Regions from separate parts of the Mesorhizobium sp. WSM4842 genome, predicted to be linked through region 2. Evidence: predicted binding sites of a transcription regulator. Region 2 holds the regulator's gene; each other region holds the start of a gene.
The links. The regulator PhoB, encoded in region 2, activates phosphate uptake and scavenging genes when phosphate is short. The targets are predictions, from matches to a motif close to TGTCATNNANCTGTCAT.

Region 1 (5,934 bases), 1.7 Mb from region 2:
TCTTGATCTGAAGGATAGGCTTGCGCTCACAATCCTGTTCATCTCGCATGATCTGCGGGTGATTAGCCATATCGCGGATCGTGTGATCGTCATGTATCTCGGGAAGATCGTGGAGATTGCTCCCACCGCGATATTTCGGGACGCGCCCGCTCATCCTTACACCGAAGCGCTGGTCTCGGCTCTACCGGTCGACCATCCACGGCTTCGCAAAAAACGGGCAGTCCTCCAAGGCGAAGTTCCAAGCGCTGTTACACCGCCTTCCGGCTGCGTCTTCAGAACGCGATGCCCGATCGCCAGCTTGGAATGTTCACAAGTCACGCCAAACCTTCGGCAAATCGGTCCAGGGCATTGGGCCGCATGCCTAAACCGTTAAACTCTCACTCAAGGTAGTATCCATGGTACATAGGAAGCTTCTTCTCATTATGATCGATGGCGTGACCGCCGACTATTTCGAGAAACATCGGGATCGTTTGCCAAACCTATCGTCACTGGCACAGAACGGTTACTTCGTTCAGAGAATGGAGTCCGCAGTCCCTGGAACCTCCATGCCCGGTCGAGCCTCCATTCTCACTGGCCTCGGAGCTGATGCACACGGGATTTTTGGCAATAGTATCCTTGATGGTGGGGCCTTCGTCGCCGCTGAAGCGGAACACGTTCTTGTTCCTACCGTCGCAACTTTTGCTTCTCGCGCCGGGTTGGACGTGGCTTGCATTGGCCACGCGCTCATTAAACCGGAAGACACCTCCATCTATGTGCCGCCCTGCTGGCTGCGCGGCCCGGGTTTCACAAAGATCCCTGCCGATGGCGGCATTTCGACATTGCTGAAGGTGAAGGATCCACGCGGCCGCCTTACAGGTGTTCCGCTACCCTCTTACGCGCCCGAGTTCAGCCGACCGGATGCGGTCTCCCGCGTCACCAAGACCCTCATCGGCGATCAACTCACGATCGGTGCTGTCGCCAGCCTGCTTCAGTCAGAGGAGGCGCCAGATTTCCTCATTACAGAGATTAATGTCACTGACGCGTTCCAACATGACTTCGGCTACGAGAGCGAGGAAGCGCATTTCGCGATTGCTTTCGCGGATTCACTCGTAGGTGTCTGCCTTGACAGTCTTCGGCGAGCAAACAGAAGCGACGAGTATGCGATTGCCATTGTCAGTGATCATGGCCACGGAAACATTGAGGCGTCTATCTTGCCCGATCTGATCATCCCCGACAGAACATGGCAGTCGGAAGGTGCAACACTCCACGTGATTGTCGAGACTGAGACGGACCGCCAAGAGGTTACGAAGAAGCTGGCTCAATTTGGTGCGGAGCCCTGGAGCGGTGACCATCTCCCGGGCAGTTTGAAGAGGAAAATTGCAACTTACGTGGCCCCCGTCGGGTATGACTTTGAGGAAACCCCGGTCAACCATACGTCAGAACAACCGATTGGTCGTCCGAAATACAAATCCACGCACGGATTTCGACCGGGCGCACCCGCAGACGATCGTTTGTGCATTATCTCAGGTGCCGATGTTCCAAGGGAAATGGCGACACTGGCCGAAGCGGGCCGTCTGGCTCCGACGCTTTCATCGATTCTCGGACTTGCGCTCGATCCGTTTCCCGATAAACCGCTTTTCCGATATCCATTGACGTGATTTATCTGTCACAACTCGGGACAGGGTTTGTAAGTTGAGTCGACAAGATACGTGGTGAGTAATGAAACGTTGGGAAATAGTTCGCTCCAGGATCCTCAGTGATATCGATGCTGATGCCTTCGAGGATGGGCGGCTGCCTGGCGATGTTGTCTTGGCAGAGCGTTTTGGAGTCAACCGACACACGGTGCGCAATGCCATCAAGGCACTTGAATCAGAAGGTGCTCTTCGGGTTCAGCACGGTGTCGGAACTTTCGTTGCCGAAGATTTCATTTCTCACAGGTTGGATAGCGATCCAAGGTTCACTTACAAGCTCCTCGGCCAAAACAAGTCGGTAAAGCGAGAAATCCTGTCAATCAATCAGAGCTCCGTGGAGCCTGATATCGCAAAGCATTTGAGCGTGGCTCCGTCAGCGTTGGTCACCGAGGTCAGGTCGACCTCGTTTATCAATGACTGGCCCTTGGCCACCGGGGCGGCCTACTACCCGGTCGATCGGGCTCCTGGTCTTGCAATCGCGTTCGAAGGAATGAACTCCGTCACCGCGGCCTTGAAGCGCTGCGGCATCGCCGAATACAAGAGAAAGTGGACCCGAATAACGGCACGGAGACCTACGCAGCAGGAGGCTCAACTGTTGCGGATATCTTCGTCCAGCCCAGTGCTTCTTGAAACCAATGTCGACGTGACGCCGGATGGCCAGCCGATAAAATACGGGTTCAGCGTCATCCGAAGCGACAGATACGAATATCTTATCGAAGCCGAAGGCTAGCTGCGAAGTTCCAGGCACCCGGACGTTTGCGGTCCCGTTGCCGGCTCTTCACCTTGAGTGGCAATTTATTGGCCCTGACGATCCTCCACCATCCGAAAAGCGATCGATCGTCATGAAACTGTTGCAACAGGGGTTTAAGAACCACGACGTTACCTAGATATCTAGGTAACTGCGCTAATTACAACGATGACCGAACTGGTACGGAACGAGGCGGTGAAGAGCAGTGCGACATGATGTTGAACAACGGCAGCAGTGGATGGCCATTCTCGCACGCGCAACCCGCGAGGAGCTTGAAAGGGCTTACACCAATCTCGCCGCACACCCGAATTTTAAATGGCTTCGCAGGCCGGAAAGTGGCCTGGTGCTTGTGCGTGGTCGCACAGGCGGAACGGGCTCCCCTTTCAATTTTGGTGAGGTCACGATGACACGATGCGCGCTCAAGCTCGCAGATGGTACGACCGGTTTCGCATTTGTCATGGGTCGAGACCAGCGTCACGCGGAGCTGGCGGCTGTTTTCGATGCGATTTTGCAAAAGAGCGATGCCGCCGCCGCCCGCGCTTTTCAATTCGTCGTCCAGTTTGAGCAAGCGCAGGCGGCGAGCCGCGATCTTAAAAGCCGCAAAGCGGCTTCGACGAAGGTCAATTTCTTTGCAATGGCGCGAGGCACGGTATCCGAATGATCGACGTAATGGACACTGCTGGCATCGAACCTGGGTTCGCAAACCCAGTTTTCGACAGCCAGGACACCTTTCGACGGATCTTGGATGCGTACGCGTATGTCGGTCGTCCGCAGACATTATCCTGCGCAACGACTGCGATCGGCCCTCTTGGTCCGGCTTCGGCTTCTGTTTGCCTCACGCTGGCAGATTTTGAGACCCCGATTTGGCTCGATCCTGCGTCCAATCTGAAGCCTGTTCGCGATTATCTCGGCTTCCATTGCGGTGTGCCCTTCACTGGCACGGCAGAGGCCGCGACATTCGCCGTCGTGGCCGATCCTGCAGCGATGCCGCCATTGCCGACGTTCGCTCTTGGAACGGAGATGGAGCCCCAGGGATCGACCACTGTCGTCATCCAGGTGCCGTCCTTCTCCAAAGGGCCATCGGTTCGTTGGTCAGGCCCAGGTATACCGGATGAAGTCTCCCTGGCGATTGAGGGGCTGCCGACATGGTTTTGGGACGATTGGGCGGCCAACCATGAGCTGTATCCCATCGGCGTCGATGTCCTCTTTACATGTGAGAGATCCATCATCGCTCTTCCTCGCAGCATCTCGGTGGAGATTTAGATGGCATATGTTGCCGTAAAGGGCGGCGAGCAGGCAATCCTGAACTCGCACCGTTTGATCGCAGAAGACCGACGCGGGGATACAACGCTTCCTGATTTGAGCGTTCGCCAGATTTCGGAGCAGCTGGGTCTGGCAGTGGCCCGGGTTATGTGCGAAGGCACTGTCTACGACAAAGAACTCGCCGCTCTTGCCCTGAAACAGGCGCAGGGCGATGCCATCGAGGCCATTTTTCTCCTCAGGGCGTTTCGCACGACCATGCCGCGCTTTGCGGTTTCGGACGCACTCGACACCGCCCGCATGGCGGTCCAGCGCCGCGTCTCGGCGACATTCAAGGACATTCCCGGCGGGCAGGTCCTCGGTTCAACCTACGAATACACCCATCGACTTCTTGATTTCGATCTTCTCGACGCTGCTGAGGATGCGCAGCTCAAGGCATACATCTCAGACGAACCTCTCGATGCCAACGTTCCTCGTGCGTTCGACAGCATCTCTCAGGAGGGTTTGATTGATTCGGAAGCGCCAGACTCTGAAAGCCGAATCGCGTTTGACCTGACGCGTGAGCCCCTGACCCTTCCTGCCGGGCGTGATCAGCGACTGCAGAATCTTGCGCGAGGGGACGAGGGCTTTGTGGTGGGCCTGGCTTACTCCGCATTGCGGGGCTACGGCTCGGCCCATCCTTACGTAGGTGAAACCCGCGTCGGCGAAGTCGATGTTGTGATGACGCCGGAGGAACTCGGTTTTTCGGTATCCATCGGCGACATCATGGTCACGGAGTGCCAGATGCTCGATTTGTTTGGCGGCTCGGGAGATCAGCCCGCGCGCTTCACGCGCGGATATGGACTTTCGTTCGGAAACAGCGAGCGCAAGGCGATGGGAATGGCGATCGTCGATCGCGCATTGCGTTGCCGGGAATACGGGGAAGAGGTGCAGTTCCCCGTCCAGGATGAAGAATTCGTTCTTTCCCATACCGACAATCTCGAGGCTGCCGGCTTCGTCTCACACCTCACACTGCCGCACTACGTCGATTTCCAAGCCGACCTTCAGTTCATACGGCAGTTGCGTGAAGAACAAAGCGGCAGCTCGCCACAGAAGGAAGCCGCGGAATGACTGCCAATCAAGACAAAGCCACCGAGGCACCTCGCCCGAGCGGGTACAATTTCGCCTATCTCGACGAGCAGTCCAAGCGGATGATCCGGCGATGCATTCTCAAAGCGATGGCCGTTCCCGGCCTTCAGATTCCATTCGGCGGCCGCGAAATGCCTCTCGCCTATGGATGGGGGACAGGTGGCATCCAACTAACGGCCAGTGTCATAGGGCCGAACGACACACTAAAGGTGATCGACCAGGGTGCAGACGATGCGACGAACGCTGTGTCGATCCGTCGATTTTTCAAGCGAGTTGCTGGCATCGCAACAACGGAACAGACCCGTGCGGCCACGATTATCCAGACTCGCCATCGTGTACCCGAAACATCTCTCAAAGAAGGACAAATAGTTGTCTATCAGGTGCCGTCGTCCGAGCCATTGCGCGGTTTGGAACCGAGGGAAACCGAAACGCGTAAAATGCACGCTTATGCGGAATACGGTCTTATGAGCGTTCAGCTTTACGAGGACATCGCCCGTTTTGGCCATATTGCCACAACGAACAGCTATCCCGTGATGACCAACAAGCGATACCTGATGTCGCCATCACCCATTCCCAAGTTTGACAATCCAAAGATATCTAACAATCCAGCTATTCAGCTTTACGGCGCCGGTCGCGAAAAGCGGATTTACGCCGTCCCGCCCTATACAGAGGTTCGGAGCCTCGATTTCGAGGACCACCCGTTCCGCGTGCAGCGATGGACGCAATCCTGCTCGCTTTGCGGGGCAACTGAAAGCTACCTCGACGAGATCGTGATAAATGACAAGGGGCATCGGATGTTCGTCTGCTCGGACACCGACTACTGCTCGGCGCGGCAGGAACACGGGCATGAGGGCCCCGCCCTCGGCGACACAAGCGGATCGCTCTCCTCCCCGAACAATCCGAAGGGATCCTAGTTATGATGGGAGCAACAACCACGATGACGCCCGTTCGTCGCCAGCCGCTTCTTTCCGTTCGCGATCTTTCGAAAGCCTACGGTAAGATATTAGGTTGCGACAACATCTCCTTCCAATTGTTCCCAGGTGAGATCATCGCCATCGTCGGAGAGTCAGGGTCCGGCAAATCGACTTTGCTCAATTGCCTTTCCGGAGGAATAGCGCCGGACAAAGG
Region 2 (5,934 bases):
CCTTGGTGATGGCAATCGGCGTCAGGAACAGCGACTTGACGACATTGCCGCCCGGCGTGGTGAAGTCCTTGACGCCCGCAATGTCTGTCATCTGCTTGCCGTCGGCCAGCTGCGAGGCGATCTCGGCAGCGTTCTTGCCGAGCTCGCGCGCGTCTTTCCATACTGATACGGTCTGCGTGCCGAGCGCGATACGGTTCAGCGCGGCATGGTCGCCGTCCTGGCCCGACACCGGGACGGATCCGGCCAAGCCTTGCGCCGTCAGCGCCGCGACGACGCCACCAGCGGTGCCGTCATTGGCAGCAACCACGGCATCGACCTTGTTGTCGTTGGCGGTCAGGAACTGTTCCATGTTCTTCTGAGCGTTGGCGGGAAGCCAGCCGTCCGTATAGGCCTCGCCGACATTCTTGATCTTGCCGCTGTCGATCGCGTCCTTGAGCACTTCCATGGATCCGGCGAACAGAAAATCGGCATTCGGATCGGCGCCCGAGCCCTTGATGAAGACGTAATTGCCTTCCGGCGCCACCTTGAACACTTCGCGGGCCTGCATGCGGCCGACTTCCTGGTTGTCGAAGGTCAGATAGAACACGTCCTTGTTCTCGATCAGCCGGTCATAGCCGACGACCGGAATGCCTTCGTCCAGCGCCTTCTGCACCGCCGGCCCGATGGCCGAGGCATCCTGCGCAAGGATGATCAGCGCGTTGGCGCCCTGCGAGATCAGGCTCTCGACATCGGTCAGCTGCTTGCCGGGATTGGACTGTGCATCGGCGGAAATATACTTGTCGCCGGCGGCCTCGATCGCCGACTTCATGGCGGCTTCGTCGGTCTTCCAACGCTCTTCCTGGAAGTTCGACCACGAAACGCCAATGACCTTGTCCTTGGCCTGTGCGACCGACGCGAGCGTCAGCGACATGGCGACCCCCGCCAGAATGGCGGCTGTGAATCTCTTCATGATTTTCCTCCCTGCGCCGCGTACGGCGCGACCAACTGGCCCGAAGGCCGGCACAAAGGCTCCTATTTTTTCGAGCCTCGAAAAAATACTGGTCCAACGCCGAAGCACTGTCAACACCAATTCTGATGGATTTTGTTGGCCTGCCGGCTTTTTTTCGAGGCTCGGAATAAACAATGACAGGCCCTTCTGCTTCTGCCAGTATTTGTCGGACATTACCGACGGCTTCCGGTTCATGAGCGGCCGCGGCAATAGGGAGGAAGCAAAAGAATGTCGGTTGGAATCCGTCATGACGATTTGCGCCGGCGCAACCGGGCGATGGTGATTTCTGCGGTACGCCGGGCCGGCCAGCCGTCGCGGACCGAGATCGCCGCAACCACCGGCCTCAGCCATTCGACCATATCGGCGATCTCTTCCGACCTGATCCAGCAAGGCATCCTGACCGAGAGCAAGGCGAGCGAGACCGTTTCGATGAAACGCGGCCGACCGCAGGTCGGCCTCAGCCTCAATCCGGAAGCCGCTGCGGTATTGGCGGTCGTGTTGTCGCTGAATTTCCTGTCGGTCGCTGTCATCGATTATGCCGGACAGGTGGTCGCCGAGGAACAGCGCCGGCTGGACACGCTGACCATGTCGCGCGACGAGCTGATCGACGAATGTGTCGCCATCGTGCGGCGCCGGATCGAAGACCCCAACCTCGACGTCCAAAGCGTCGCCCGCATCGCGCTGGCGATCCAGGGCATCACCGATTCGCATGCGCGCGCCATGTTGTGGTCGCCGATCACGCCGCAGACGAACATCGCCTTCGCCGACATTCTGGAACGCGAGTTCGGCATCCCGGCCATCATGGAGAACGACTGCAACATGATGGCCGTGGCGCTGCGCTGGCGTGACCCGGATCGCTACCGCGACGATTTCATCGCCATCCTGCTCTCGCACGGCATCGGTATGGGGCTGGTGCTGAAGGGCGAACTGTTCACCGGCACCCATTCCTCGGGCGGCGAATTCGGCCACATGATTCATCGGCCGGGCGGCGCGCTTTGCCGCTGCGGGCGGCGCGGCTGCGTCGAGGCCTATGCCGGCAACTACGCCATCTGGCGCAACGCAAGGCAATTGAGCGAGAACGCAGAGCCGGTCGCCGATGTCAGCGACGCCGAGATGCGGGCACTGGCGGCCCGGGCGCGCCAGACGGACGGACCGGAGCGCGAAGCCTACCGCAAGGCCGGCGAAGCGCTCGGCTTCGGGCTTGGCAGCCTGTTCGCGCTGATCGATCCGGCGCCGGTCGCCATGGTCGGCGCCAGCGCTGCCGCCTTCGACCTGATCGAGCCGGCCCTGCGCGAGGCCATCGCCCAGACCGCCGGCGGCCAGCATTCGGGTTCGATTTCCTTCGACACCGAGACGAACGAGCTGCCGCTGATCCGCGAAGGCTGCGCCTTGCGAGCGCTGAGCTTCGTCGACCAGGAGATTTTCGCGCCGGGCGCGCAAGGGAAGTCCGGCACGATCAGGAAGGACGTGGCGTGAGTCCGAAGGCAAGGAACAAAGGCGGAATGCGACTTGGGGTTGTGTTGAGATTCAGGTCAGGCCGCGCCGGAGTCGAAGACGGGCGCGAAGCGACCAGACTGGGCGAGTTCCGAGAACCGGAACGGAGCGTACTTTTGGGTACGTACCGGAAGCGCAGGAAATCGCCGGTCGCAGGCCGGCATCACCTGAATATCAGCTAGTCTTCCCTGATCGCATAGCCCGCACCGCGGATGGTGCGGATGACATCGGGCATGCGACCATTGTTGACCGCCTTGCGCAACCGGCCGACATGGACGTCCACCGTGCGCTCGTCGATGTAGATCGTCTCGCCCCAGACATTATCGAGCAACTGGCTGCGCGAGAAGACCCGACCTGGGTGCCGCATCATGAATTCGAGCAGCCGGAATTCGGTCGGCCCGAGCCGGATCTCGCTCTTCTTGCGATAGACCCTGTGCGATTCGCGATCGAGCATGATGTCGCCGACCTTCAGCACGCTGGACAGCACTTCGGGCTTGGCGCGGCGCAGCAGCGCCTTGATCCTGGCCATGAATTCCGGTGTCGAGAACGGCTTGACCAGGTAGTCGTCGGCCCCTGTCGAGAGGCCGCGCACCCGGTCGCTCTCCTCGCCGCGTGCGGTCAGCATGATGATCGGCAGCCGCTCGGTTTCGGGGCGCATCCGAAGGCGTCGGCAAAGCTCGATGCCGGAAACCGCCGGCACCATCCAGTCGAGCACCAGAAGATCGGGCACGTTTTCCTGCAGCCGGATTTCGGCCTCGTCGCCGCGCGTCACCACCTCGACCTGATAGCCTTCGGATTCCAGATTGTAGCGGAGGAGGACGCCCAGCGGCTCTTCGTCCTCCACCACCATGATGCGTGGCGCGATCATCGACCGGTCACCCCCGTCATGTCGCCGGCGCCGACATCGTCGTTTCGTCGAGCTTCGGGCGATCCGCCGGCAATTGCTGCCCGGTCACGACATAGTAGGCGTTTTCGGCGATGTTGGTGACGTGATCGCCGATACGCTCGAGATTCTTGGCGCAGAACAGAAGATGCGTGCAGGCGGTGATGTTGCGCGGATCCTCCATCATGTAGGTCAGGAGTTCGCGAAAAACCGCCGTGTATTTCACGTCGATCTTCTGGTCGTCGGCGCGCAGTTCTTTCAACGCGCCGGCATTGCGCGACACATAGTGCTCGACCACGCCGCGGAGCTGCACAAGAACGAGATCCGCCATCGCGTCGATACCGTGCGAGAGATTACGCGGCGTGGCGCTCTGCCCGACTGCGCTGACCCGCTTGGCTATGTTCTTGGCCAGGTCGCCGATGCGCTCGAGATCGCCGGCCATGCGGATTGCGCCAACCACGGCGCGCAGATCTTGCGCCATCGGCTGCCGCTTGGCGATCAGCGTGATCGCACTATCGTCGAGTTCGCGCTGCCGCGCATCCATGATGGCGTCGTCCGAGACGACGCGCTGCGCCATCGCATTGTCTGATGCAAGCAACGCGCGGATCGAGGCTGCGACCATCGCGGCGGCGAGCTCGTCCATATCGCGGATCAGCCTGTCGATGTGCTCCAGTTCCTCGTCGAAAGATGCGACGGTGTGTTCACCCATGATACTGTCCTCGTGTTCGAAATTCGCCGCCGGACCGCTCAGCCGAACCGGCCGGTGATGTAGTCCTGGGTGCGCTTGTCGTCGGGGTTGGTGAACATCTTGTCGGTCGCGCCCTCCTCGACCAGATAGCCGAGATGGAACATCGCCGTGCGTTGCGACACGCGCGCTGCCTGCTGCATCGAATGGGTGACGATGACGATCGTGTAGTTCTGGCGCAGTTCGTCAATCAGTTCCTCGACGCGGGCGGTGGCGATCGGATCGAGCGCCGAACAGGGCTCGTCCATCAGGATCACTTCCGGCGATACGGCGATGGCGCGCGCGATGCACAGGCGCTGCTGCTGTCCGCCGGAGAGACCGGTACCCGACTCGAGCAGGCGATCCTTGACCTCGTTGAACAGGCCGGCCTTCTTCAGGCTCGATTCAACGATGCCGTCCAACTCGGCCTTGCTCCTGGCCAGGCCGTGAATGCGCGGACCGTAGGCGACGTTTTCATAGATCGACTTCGGAAACGGGTTCGGCTTCTGGAATACCATGCCGACGCGGGCTCGCAGCTCGACGACATCGATCTTCGGGTCGTAGACATCCTCGCCGTCGAGCGTGATCTTGCCGCTCACCCGCGCGATATCGATGGTGTCGTTCATTCGGTTCAGGCACCGCAGGAAGGTCGACTTGCCACAGCCCGATGGGCCGATCAACGCCGTCACCTGGTTCTCGCGGACATCGAGATCCACGTCGAACAGAGCTCGCTTCTCGCCGTAATGAACAGAGACCTTGTCGCCCTTCATCTTGATCGAAGGGGCGATGGTTCCGCTGCTCAGTTTCTGTTCGACGCCGGCTTCCGTCATGATGTTCATATCCTCTACTCCTTACCAGCGCCGCTCGAAGCGCCTGCGCAGTATCACCGCGATGGCATTCATGATGACCAAAAAAAGCAGCAAAATCAAAATCGCCGCCGAAGTCTTCTGCTGGAACCCGGCTTCCGGGAAATCCGCCCACATGAATATCTGCACCGGCAGGATCGTCGCGGGATCGGTGAAGCCGCCGGGAATGTCGACGATGAAGGCGACCATGCCGATCATCAGCAGCGGCGCGGTTTCACCCAGCGCATGCGCCATTCCGAGGATGGTGCCGGTCATGATACCCGGCATCGCCAGCGGCAGGACGTGATGGAATACGGTCTGGACCTTGGACGCTCCGATGCCAAGCGCCGCCTCGCGGATCGACGGCGGCACGGCGCGCAGCGAAGCGCGTGAGGCGATAATGATGATCGGCAGGGTCATCAGCGCCAGCACCATGCCGCCGACCACCGGGGCTGAGCGCGGCAGGCCGAAGAAGTTCAGGAATACGGCAAGTCCAAGCAGGCCGAAGACGATCGAAGGCACCGCCGCCAGATTGTTGATATTCACTTCGATGGTCGTCGTCAGCCGGTTCTTGGGCGCAAATTCCTCAAGATAGATCGCCGCCGAAACGCCTATGGGAAAGGCGATGGCGAGCGTGACGATCATGGTCAGGAACGATCCGACGACCGCGCCCCAGACACCGGCCAGTTCCGGCTCGCGGCTTGCGCCGGTGAAGAAGAAGATCGAGTTGAACCGGCTTTCGATCAGGCCGGCGCTCTTCAGCGTGTCGAGCCAGACGATCATCTTGTCGGAAATCTTTCGCGATGCTTCCGGCGTGTCGATGACGCGCAGGAATGCCTGGCCGCTCGCTGCGGGCGCCGTGCTGTCCAGCGCCTCGATCACCGTGCCCTTTGCGACCGCCGTCCCGTTGGCCCCAGGCGACAGCGCGGTCAGCTTGACCGTACCGCCATTGAACGCGACCAGCAGCGACGATGCGCCGCTCGTCAGCGTGAGCATACCG
Region 3 (5,934 bases), 3.3 Mb from region 2:
CGCCATTTTCGCCTCGGCTGCGGCGCTCTTCACTGCGCCGGGCGCCACCAAAGCCGAGGAGGCAAAGCCCGCCATGACCTCCGAAATGAAAGCAATGCCGAAGCCGGCGAAAGCCGGCCTGCTGCCGATCAACGGCCTGAATTACTATTACGCCGTCTATGGCCAGGGCGAGCCGCTGCTTCTGCTACATGGTGGGCTCGGCACGACCGACATGTTCGCGCCGATTCTGCCGAAGCTTGCCGAAAATCGCACCGTAATCGGCGTCGACCTGCATGGTCACGGCCGCACCGCGCTCGGCGACCGGCCGCTCAGCCTGGAGGCGATGGGTGACGACATGGCGGCGATCGTCAAGGCGCTCGGCTACGAGCAGGTCGATGTCATCGGTTACTCGCTGGGCGGCGGCGTTGCCTTCCGCATGGCCGTCCAGCATCCCGAAGCCGTGCGCCGGCTGGTCCTGGTCTCGACCGGCTATGCCTCGGACGGCTTCTATGCCGACATGCGCACCCAGCAGGCGCAGGTCGGCGCGGCGATGGCCGACATGATGAAGGACACGCCGATGTACAAGTCCTACGCGGCGGTTGCGCCGCATCCGCAGGACTTTCCGAAGCTGCTCGATCAACTGGGCGCCCATATGCGCAAGGACTACGACTACTCCGCCGACGTGGCGAAGCTGAAGATGCCGGTCATGCTGGTTTTTGGCGACAGCGACATGTACCGGCCCGAGCATGAGATCAAGTTCTATCAGATGCTCGGCGGCGGGCTGAAGGACGCCGGCTGGATGCGCGAGAACCTGTCGCAGAACCGCTTGGCCATCATGCCGAACCGCACCCATTACGACGTGTTCTTCGCGCCGGAACTGGTGGCTGCCGCGCTGCCCTTTCTCAATGGCGAGACCAAGGTCAAGACCTGGGACGAGATCGTCAGCGAAACGAACTGACCGCCTGACAACTGCCTGCCGGCCGTCTCCGGAGATGGCCGGCGACGCTTGTTTCACGTCACGCCTGACCAGAACAGCAGAGCGGCTGCTGAAACCGCACCGCAAGTCCCGCCGGCCGCATCACGCCAACAGATGGCGCCATCAAAGCTTTTCAATTGACGCTGCTATACCGGCAGCTACCTTGCCGCCAATCTTCAGAATGAGGGATGCAGATAATGAGGGGTGCAGATAATGAGGGGTGCAGATATGGCCGGGTATCAGGGTGGCTGCCTGTGCGGGGCGGTGCGCTATCGCACTGATGCTGCACCGATCAACGAGCGCGTCTGCCATTGCCGGCTTTGCCAGAAGGCGTTGGGCGCGGCCTTCAACGCCCGCGTGCTGTTCCGCATCGACGACGTGACGACAGAAGGACCGGTGGCGCTGGTGAATTCCTCGCCCGATCTCAAGCGCGGCTTTTGCCCGGGCTGCGGCACGACGTTGTTTTCCCGGCGCGACTCCGCCGGCATCATCGGCGTCACCTCCGGCTCGCTTGACGATCCTTCCGTGTTCAAGCCACAGATGCATATGTGGACCGCCTCGAAGCAGCCCTGGGTACAGCTCGACGACGGACTGCCGCAATATGAAGGCGCCCCACCCCCGAACTGAAGCACAGGCGAACTGAAGCACAGGCGAACCGAAGCACAGGCGAACTGAAGCACAGGGAGTGCCCAATTTTTTTTCATCCGGGACACGAGATCGCCGGCAAAGCGTCATTGGCGAGCCATCATTGCCGCCTATCTATTACGTGCGGGTCGGCAGTCGAGGAGGCGACGGATGAAGGACAGAATCAACACCCTGGATGAGCTTTTGAGCGATCCGATGGTCAAGCTCGTGATGGAGCGCGACCGCGTGCAGCCGGCCGAGCTTCGCTCGCTGCTTGAAGAAAAGGTTCGCCGGGATGATGCGCCGGTCAATCCCGTCACCGATCGCCCCGACACCGACCGCTTCGTACCGCCCGCTCACATGGTAGCCGAGAGCTGCCATAAGCTATGGCTGTGCGGCTAGGCAGCGGGCCTGCAGGCATCGGCGATCCTTCGCGCCCTCTCTGTCCTGCCGGCGTTCCAAGCAATCACCGCTGCGGCGATGAAGCCATGTATTCTGCTTGCCCTCTCGTCCTAACAATTTGATTCAAACTTTGTTGGTAATTTCTCGTTAGTAATCTGGACTGGTTTGTCCGGCGGCGTTGTCTTGCCCTCGGTCTGTTGTGTTCTGCGTACAGGTCCAGATGCGGTTTTCAGGCGTCGTCATCTTTGTGCTCGCGTCTCTGTGCCTTGCCGGCTGCACATCCACGTCCGGCGTCGACGCGTTGCAAGTGCCGTCCAGCGAGACGACCAGTTCGGTTGTGCGGCCGCCCGCGCCGGTAGCGTCGGTCGGTGCGGCCGATGCGGCACCCGACTTCGCGCAGGAAGAGGCGGGGCAGACTGTGGCTATGGCCACTCCAGAGCCTGTGGAAAGCATCGAACCACCCGCCGAGCCGATTGCCCTGGTGGCGCCGACGCGGCTGGCACAGGCAGCACCGATGCTCGCCGAGCCGGTCCAGCGCTATCGTTTTCGTGACGCCAAGCCGATCAATTTCGGCAGGGCCTCGCCCAGACACCTCGCCGTTCACGGCGTCGACGTCTCGCGCTGGCAGGGCAACGTGAACTGGGGCAAGCTGCGCGCGCAGGGCGCGAACTTCGCCTACATCAAGGCGACCGACGGCGGCGATCATCTCGACCCGATGTTCAGGAAGAACTGGCGCAATGCCGACGCCGCCGGCCTCAAGCGCGGCGCCTATCACTTCTTCTACTGGTGCCGCACGGCAGGCGAGCAGGCCGACTGGTTCATCCGCAACGTGCCGAGGGTCGAGGGCGCCTTGCCGCCGGTGATCGATGTCGAGTGGAACGGCGAATCCAGCTGCAAGCGGCGGCCGTCGCGGCAGAAGGTGCTGGAGAAGATGCAGGTCTTCATGGACAAGCTCGAGCGCCACTACGGCCAGCGGCCGATCATCTACACCGCGCCCGATTTCTACCGCGACAATCTGCGTGGCGCATTTCTGGACTATCCATTCTGGCTGCGCGCGGTGGCACAGCACCCGGCAAAGGTCTATCCCGGCCGCAAATGGGTGTTCTGGCAGTATTCCGGCTCCGGCCTGTCGCACGGGGTGAGGGGCCGCATCGACCTCAACGTGTTCCACGGCGACGAGGAAGCCTGGCGGAACTGGGTTGGTGGGCGGCAGATGGTGGCCGAGGCGGAGTAGGGCGTCCTTCCGGGGCTGGAGCTTCTTGCTGTTCGCGCCTGTGGGGGCTGATCGCGGCCGCAGAAAGCCGCCATTTGCAGGCCAGCATGAGGTGAATATCGACGGACCCTGACCGCCTGTCGCGGAAGTGTCATCGATCCGTCATCGCTTTGAAATGTGGTTCCCGCAAATCAGGTGGCTTCCATTCGAACAGGAGACGCCACCCGTGCCCCGCCATTCCGCGCTTTTCGTCCTGACGGCAGCGCTTGCTGCCTCCGTTTCGCTGCCGGCCCATGCCGACATGATGTTCAACCGGGTCGCGAGCTTCGCGGTCGCCGGAAACCTCCCGGCGGACGTCGAGAAGACCACGCCGACTTCGTCCGAGATCATCACGGCGAGCGAAGACGGCATGACGCTGGTTTATTCCGATAGCCCGCTCGGTGCGGTCGGCTTCATCGACATCGCCGATCCCAAGGCGCCCAAGGCCGGCGGCATCGCCAAGATCGACGGCGAGCCGACCTCGGTTGTGGTCATCGGCGGCAAGGTGCTGGCCGGCGTCAACACGTCTCAGAGCAAAGCCAAGCCTTCGGGCAACCTCACCGTCATCGATCTTGCCTCCAAGGCGATCGAAGGCACCTGCGACCTCGGCGGCCAGCCGGACTCACTGGCGTTCAGCAAGGACGGCAAGTTTCTGGCCATCGCCATCGAGAACGAGCGCGACGAGGATCTGAACGACGGAGAGATTCCGCAGATGCCGGCGGGCGACCTCAAGATCTTCACGCTTGCCGAAGGCCACCCTGATTGCGCGACAATGAAGACCGTCAACCTGGCGGGCATTGTCGAAGTCGCGGCGGAAGATCCGGAGCCGGAATTCGTCGCCTTCAACGAGGCCGGCGAGATAGTGGTCACGCTGCAGGAAAACAACCACATCGCCATCGTCAACGCCGAAACCGGTGCGATCGTCAAGCACTTCTCCGCAGGCTCCGTCACGCTGGACAAGATCGACACCAAGAAGAACGGCGCCTTGTCCTTCGATGGCAAAATGGAAAACGTCGCGCGCGAACCCGACGCCGTGAAATGGCTCGACAATGACCGTCTCGTCGTCGCCAACGAAGGCGACTACAAGGGCGGCTCGCGCGGCTTCACGATCTTCAGCAAGAAGGGCGAGGTTCTCTACGAATCCGGTCCGTCCTTCGAGTACGAGGTCGCCAATGCCGGCCATTATCCCGACGACCGCAACAAGAAGGGCGTCGAGCCGGAAGGTCTCGAGACCGGCACGTTCGGCGAGGACAGACTGATTTTCGTCGCTTCGGAGCGTGGCTCCGTTGTCGGCGTCTACAAGGACACGGGTGCGGAGCCTCGGTTTGTGCAGATCCTGCCGTCCGGCATCGGCCCGGAAGGCCTGGTGGCGATTCCGTCGCGCAATCTCCTGGTCACCGCCAACGAGGCCGACCTGGTCGAGGACGGGCTCGCCCGCTCGCACGTGATGGTCTACGAGCGCTCCGAGGGTCCCGCCACTTACCCGATGATCACGGCAAAGCTCACGGCAGACGGCACGCCGCTGGGCTGGGGTGCGCTTTCGGCGCTCGCGGCAGGCGACACCGCCGGCAAGCTCTTCGCAGCCTCGGACTCGTTCTACGCCAACGCGCCGTCGATCTTCGAGGTCGATGCCACGCAGACGCCGGCGCTGATCACCGGCAAGACCATCGTCACGCGTGGCGGCCATCCTGCACAGAAGCTCGATATCGAAGGCATTGTCGCCGACGGTGAAGGCGGCTTCTGGCTGGCCAATGAAGGCGATCCGGCAAAGCTCGTCCCGCACGCCATCCTGCGCGTCGACGGCAAGGGCGAGATCAAGCAGGAAATCGGCTTCCCGACAGAATTGCTCGCTCATCAGAGCCGCTTCGGCCTCGAAGGCATCACCACCATTGGCGAGGGCGACGACCTGACGCTGGTGATGGCGGTGCAGCGCGAATGGGCCGACGATCCGAAGGGCCAGGTCAAGCTTTTGGCCTACAAGCCGCAGGCCAAGGAATGGTCGGCAGTGCGCTATCCGCTCGAAGCGACCGAAGCTGGCTGGATGGGGCTGTCGGAGATCACCGCGCATGACGGCAAGCTCTACATCCTCGAACGCGACAACCAGATTGGCGACCTGGCCAAGGTGAAGCGCATCTATTCGGTGGCGCTCGACGCCTTCAAACCGGCCAAGCTCGGTGGCGAACTGCCGTTGGTCGAAAAGACGCTGGTGCGCGACATCGTCGGCGACCTGAAATCAGCCACCAACGGCTATGTCATCGACAAGGTCGAAGGTTTCACCATCGACAAGAACGGCGATATCTTCGTCGCCACCGACAATGACGGCGTCGACGATTCTTCCGGCGAAACGCTGTTTTTACGCTTGGGCAACATCAGCGCCGTGAACTGAGGGTGTTATATGGAGCGTCCCCCTCATCCGTCCGCTTCACGGCCACCTTCTCCCCGCTGGGGAGAAGAGGCTGGCATCAACGCTGGCGAACTCCTCTCCCCTTGGGGAGAGGTCGGATTGCCCCGAATTGCCCTTCGCAATTTGGTTGGCAATCCGGGTGAGGGGGCACTTCCGCGAAGCCGGGCGTGGCACGGTCGCTTAGCCAGCGCGCGACGTCTTCCCTGACGGGACATAGACAGGTCTTCGCTGCGGCTGGTTTCGTCGGTGGCATCCGCGGCCGTTTCCACAAGACCCAAGCCGCAGCACATCGGTTGC

Region 1: a site for PhoB is predicted at 2,509-2,525, ahead of phnG (phosphonate C-P lyase system protein PhnG). Genes of this name have one in related genera too.
Region 3: a site for PhoB is predicted at 3,344-3,360, ahead of AC0NIE_RS23550 (esterase-like activity of phytase family protein). Genes of this name have one in related genera too.

The regions. Positions count from the first base shown of each region.
Region 1 is NZ_CM148372.1:7,019,478-7,025,411, forward strand. Features, by position in the region: gene AC0NIE_RS33885 (ABC transporter ATP-binding protein) at 1-373, shown strand, start outside; gene AC0NIE_RS33890 (alkaline phosphatase family protein) at 423-1,637, shown strand; gene phnF (phosphonate metabolism transcriptional regulator PhnF) at 1,699-2,400, shown strand; gene phnG (phosphonate C-P lyase system protein PhnG) at 2,624-3,079, shown strand; gene phnH (phosphonate C-P lyase system protein PhnH) at 3,076-3,681, shown strand; gene AC0NIE_RS33910 (carbon-phosphorus lyase complex subunit) at 3,682-4,788, shown strand; gene AC0NIE_RS33915 (alpha-D-ribose 1-methylphosphonate 5-phosphate C-P-lyase PhnJ) at 4,785-5,720, shown strand; gene phnK (phosphonate C-P lyase system protein PhnK) at 5,744-5,934, shown strand, end outside.
Region 2 is NZ_CM148372.1:1,589,388-1,595,321, reverse strand. Features, by position in the region: gene xylF (D-xylose ABC transporter substrate-binding protein) at 1-949, opposite strand, end outside; gene AC0NIE_RS07620 (ROK family protein) at 1,217-2,464, shown strand; gene phoB (phosphate regulon transcriptional regulator PhoB) at 2,661-3,350, opposite strand; gene phoU (phosphate signaling complex protein PhoU) at 3,367-4,074, opposite strand; gene pstB (phosphate ABC transporter ATP-binding protein PstB) at 4,113-4,928, opposite strand; gene pstA (phosphate ABC transporter permease PstA) at 4,941-5,934, opposite strand, start outside.
Region 3 is NZ_CM148372.1:4,840,485-4,846,418, reverse strand. Features, by position in the region: gene AC0NIE_RS23570 (alpha/beta fold hydrolase) at 1-937, shown strand, start outside; gene AC0NIE_RS23565 (GFA family protein) at 1,184-1,582, shown strand; gene AC0NIE_RS23560 (hypothetical protein) at 1,751-1,981, shown strand; gene AC0NIE_RS23555 (glycoside hydrolase family 25 protein) at 2,202-3,215, shown strand; gene AC0NIE_RS23550 (esterase-like activity of phytase family protein) at 3,421-5,619, shown strand.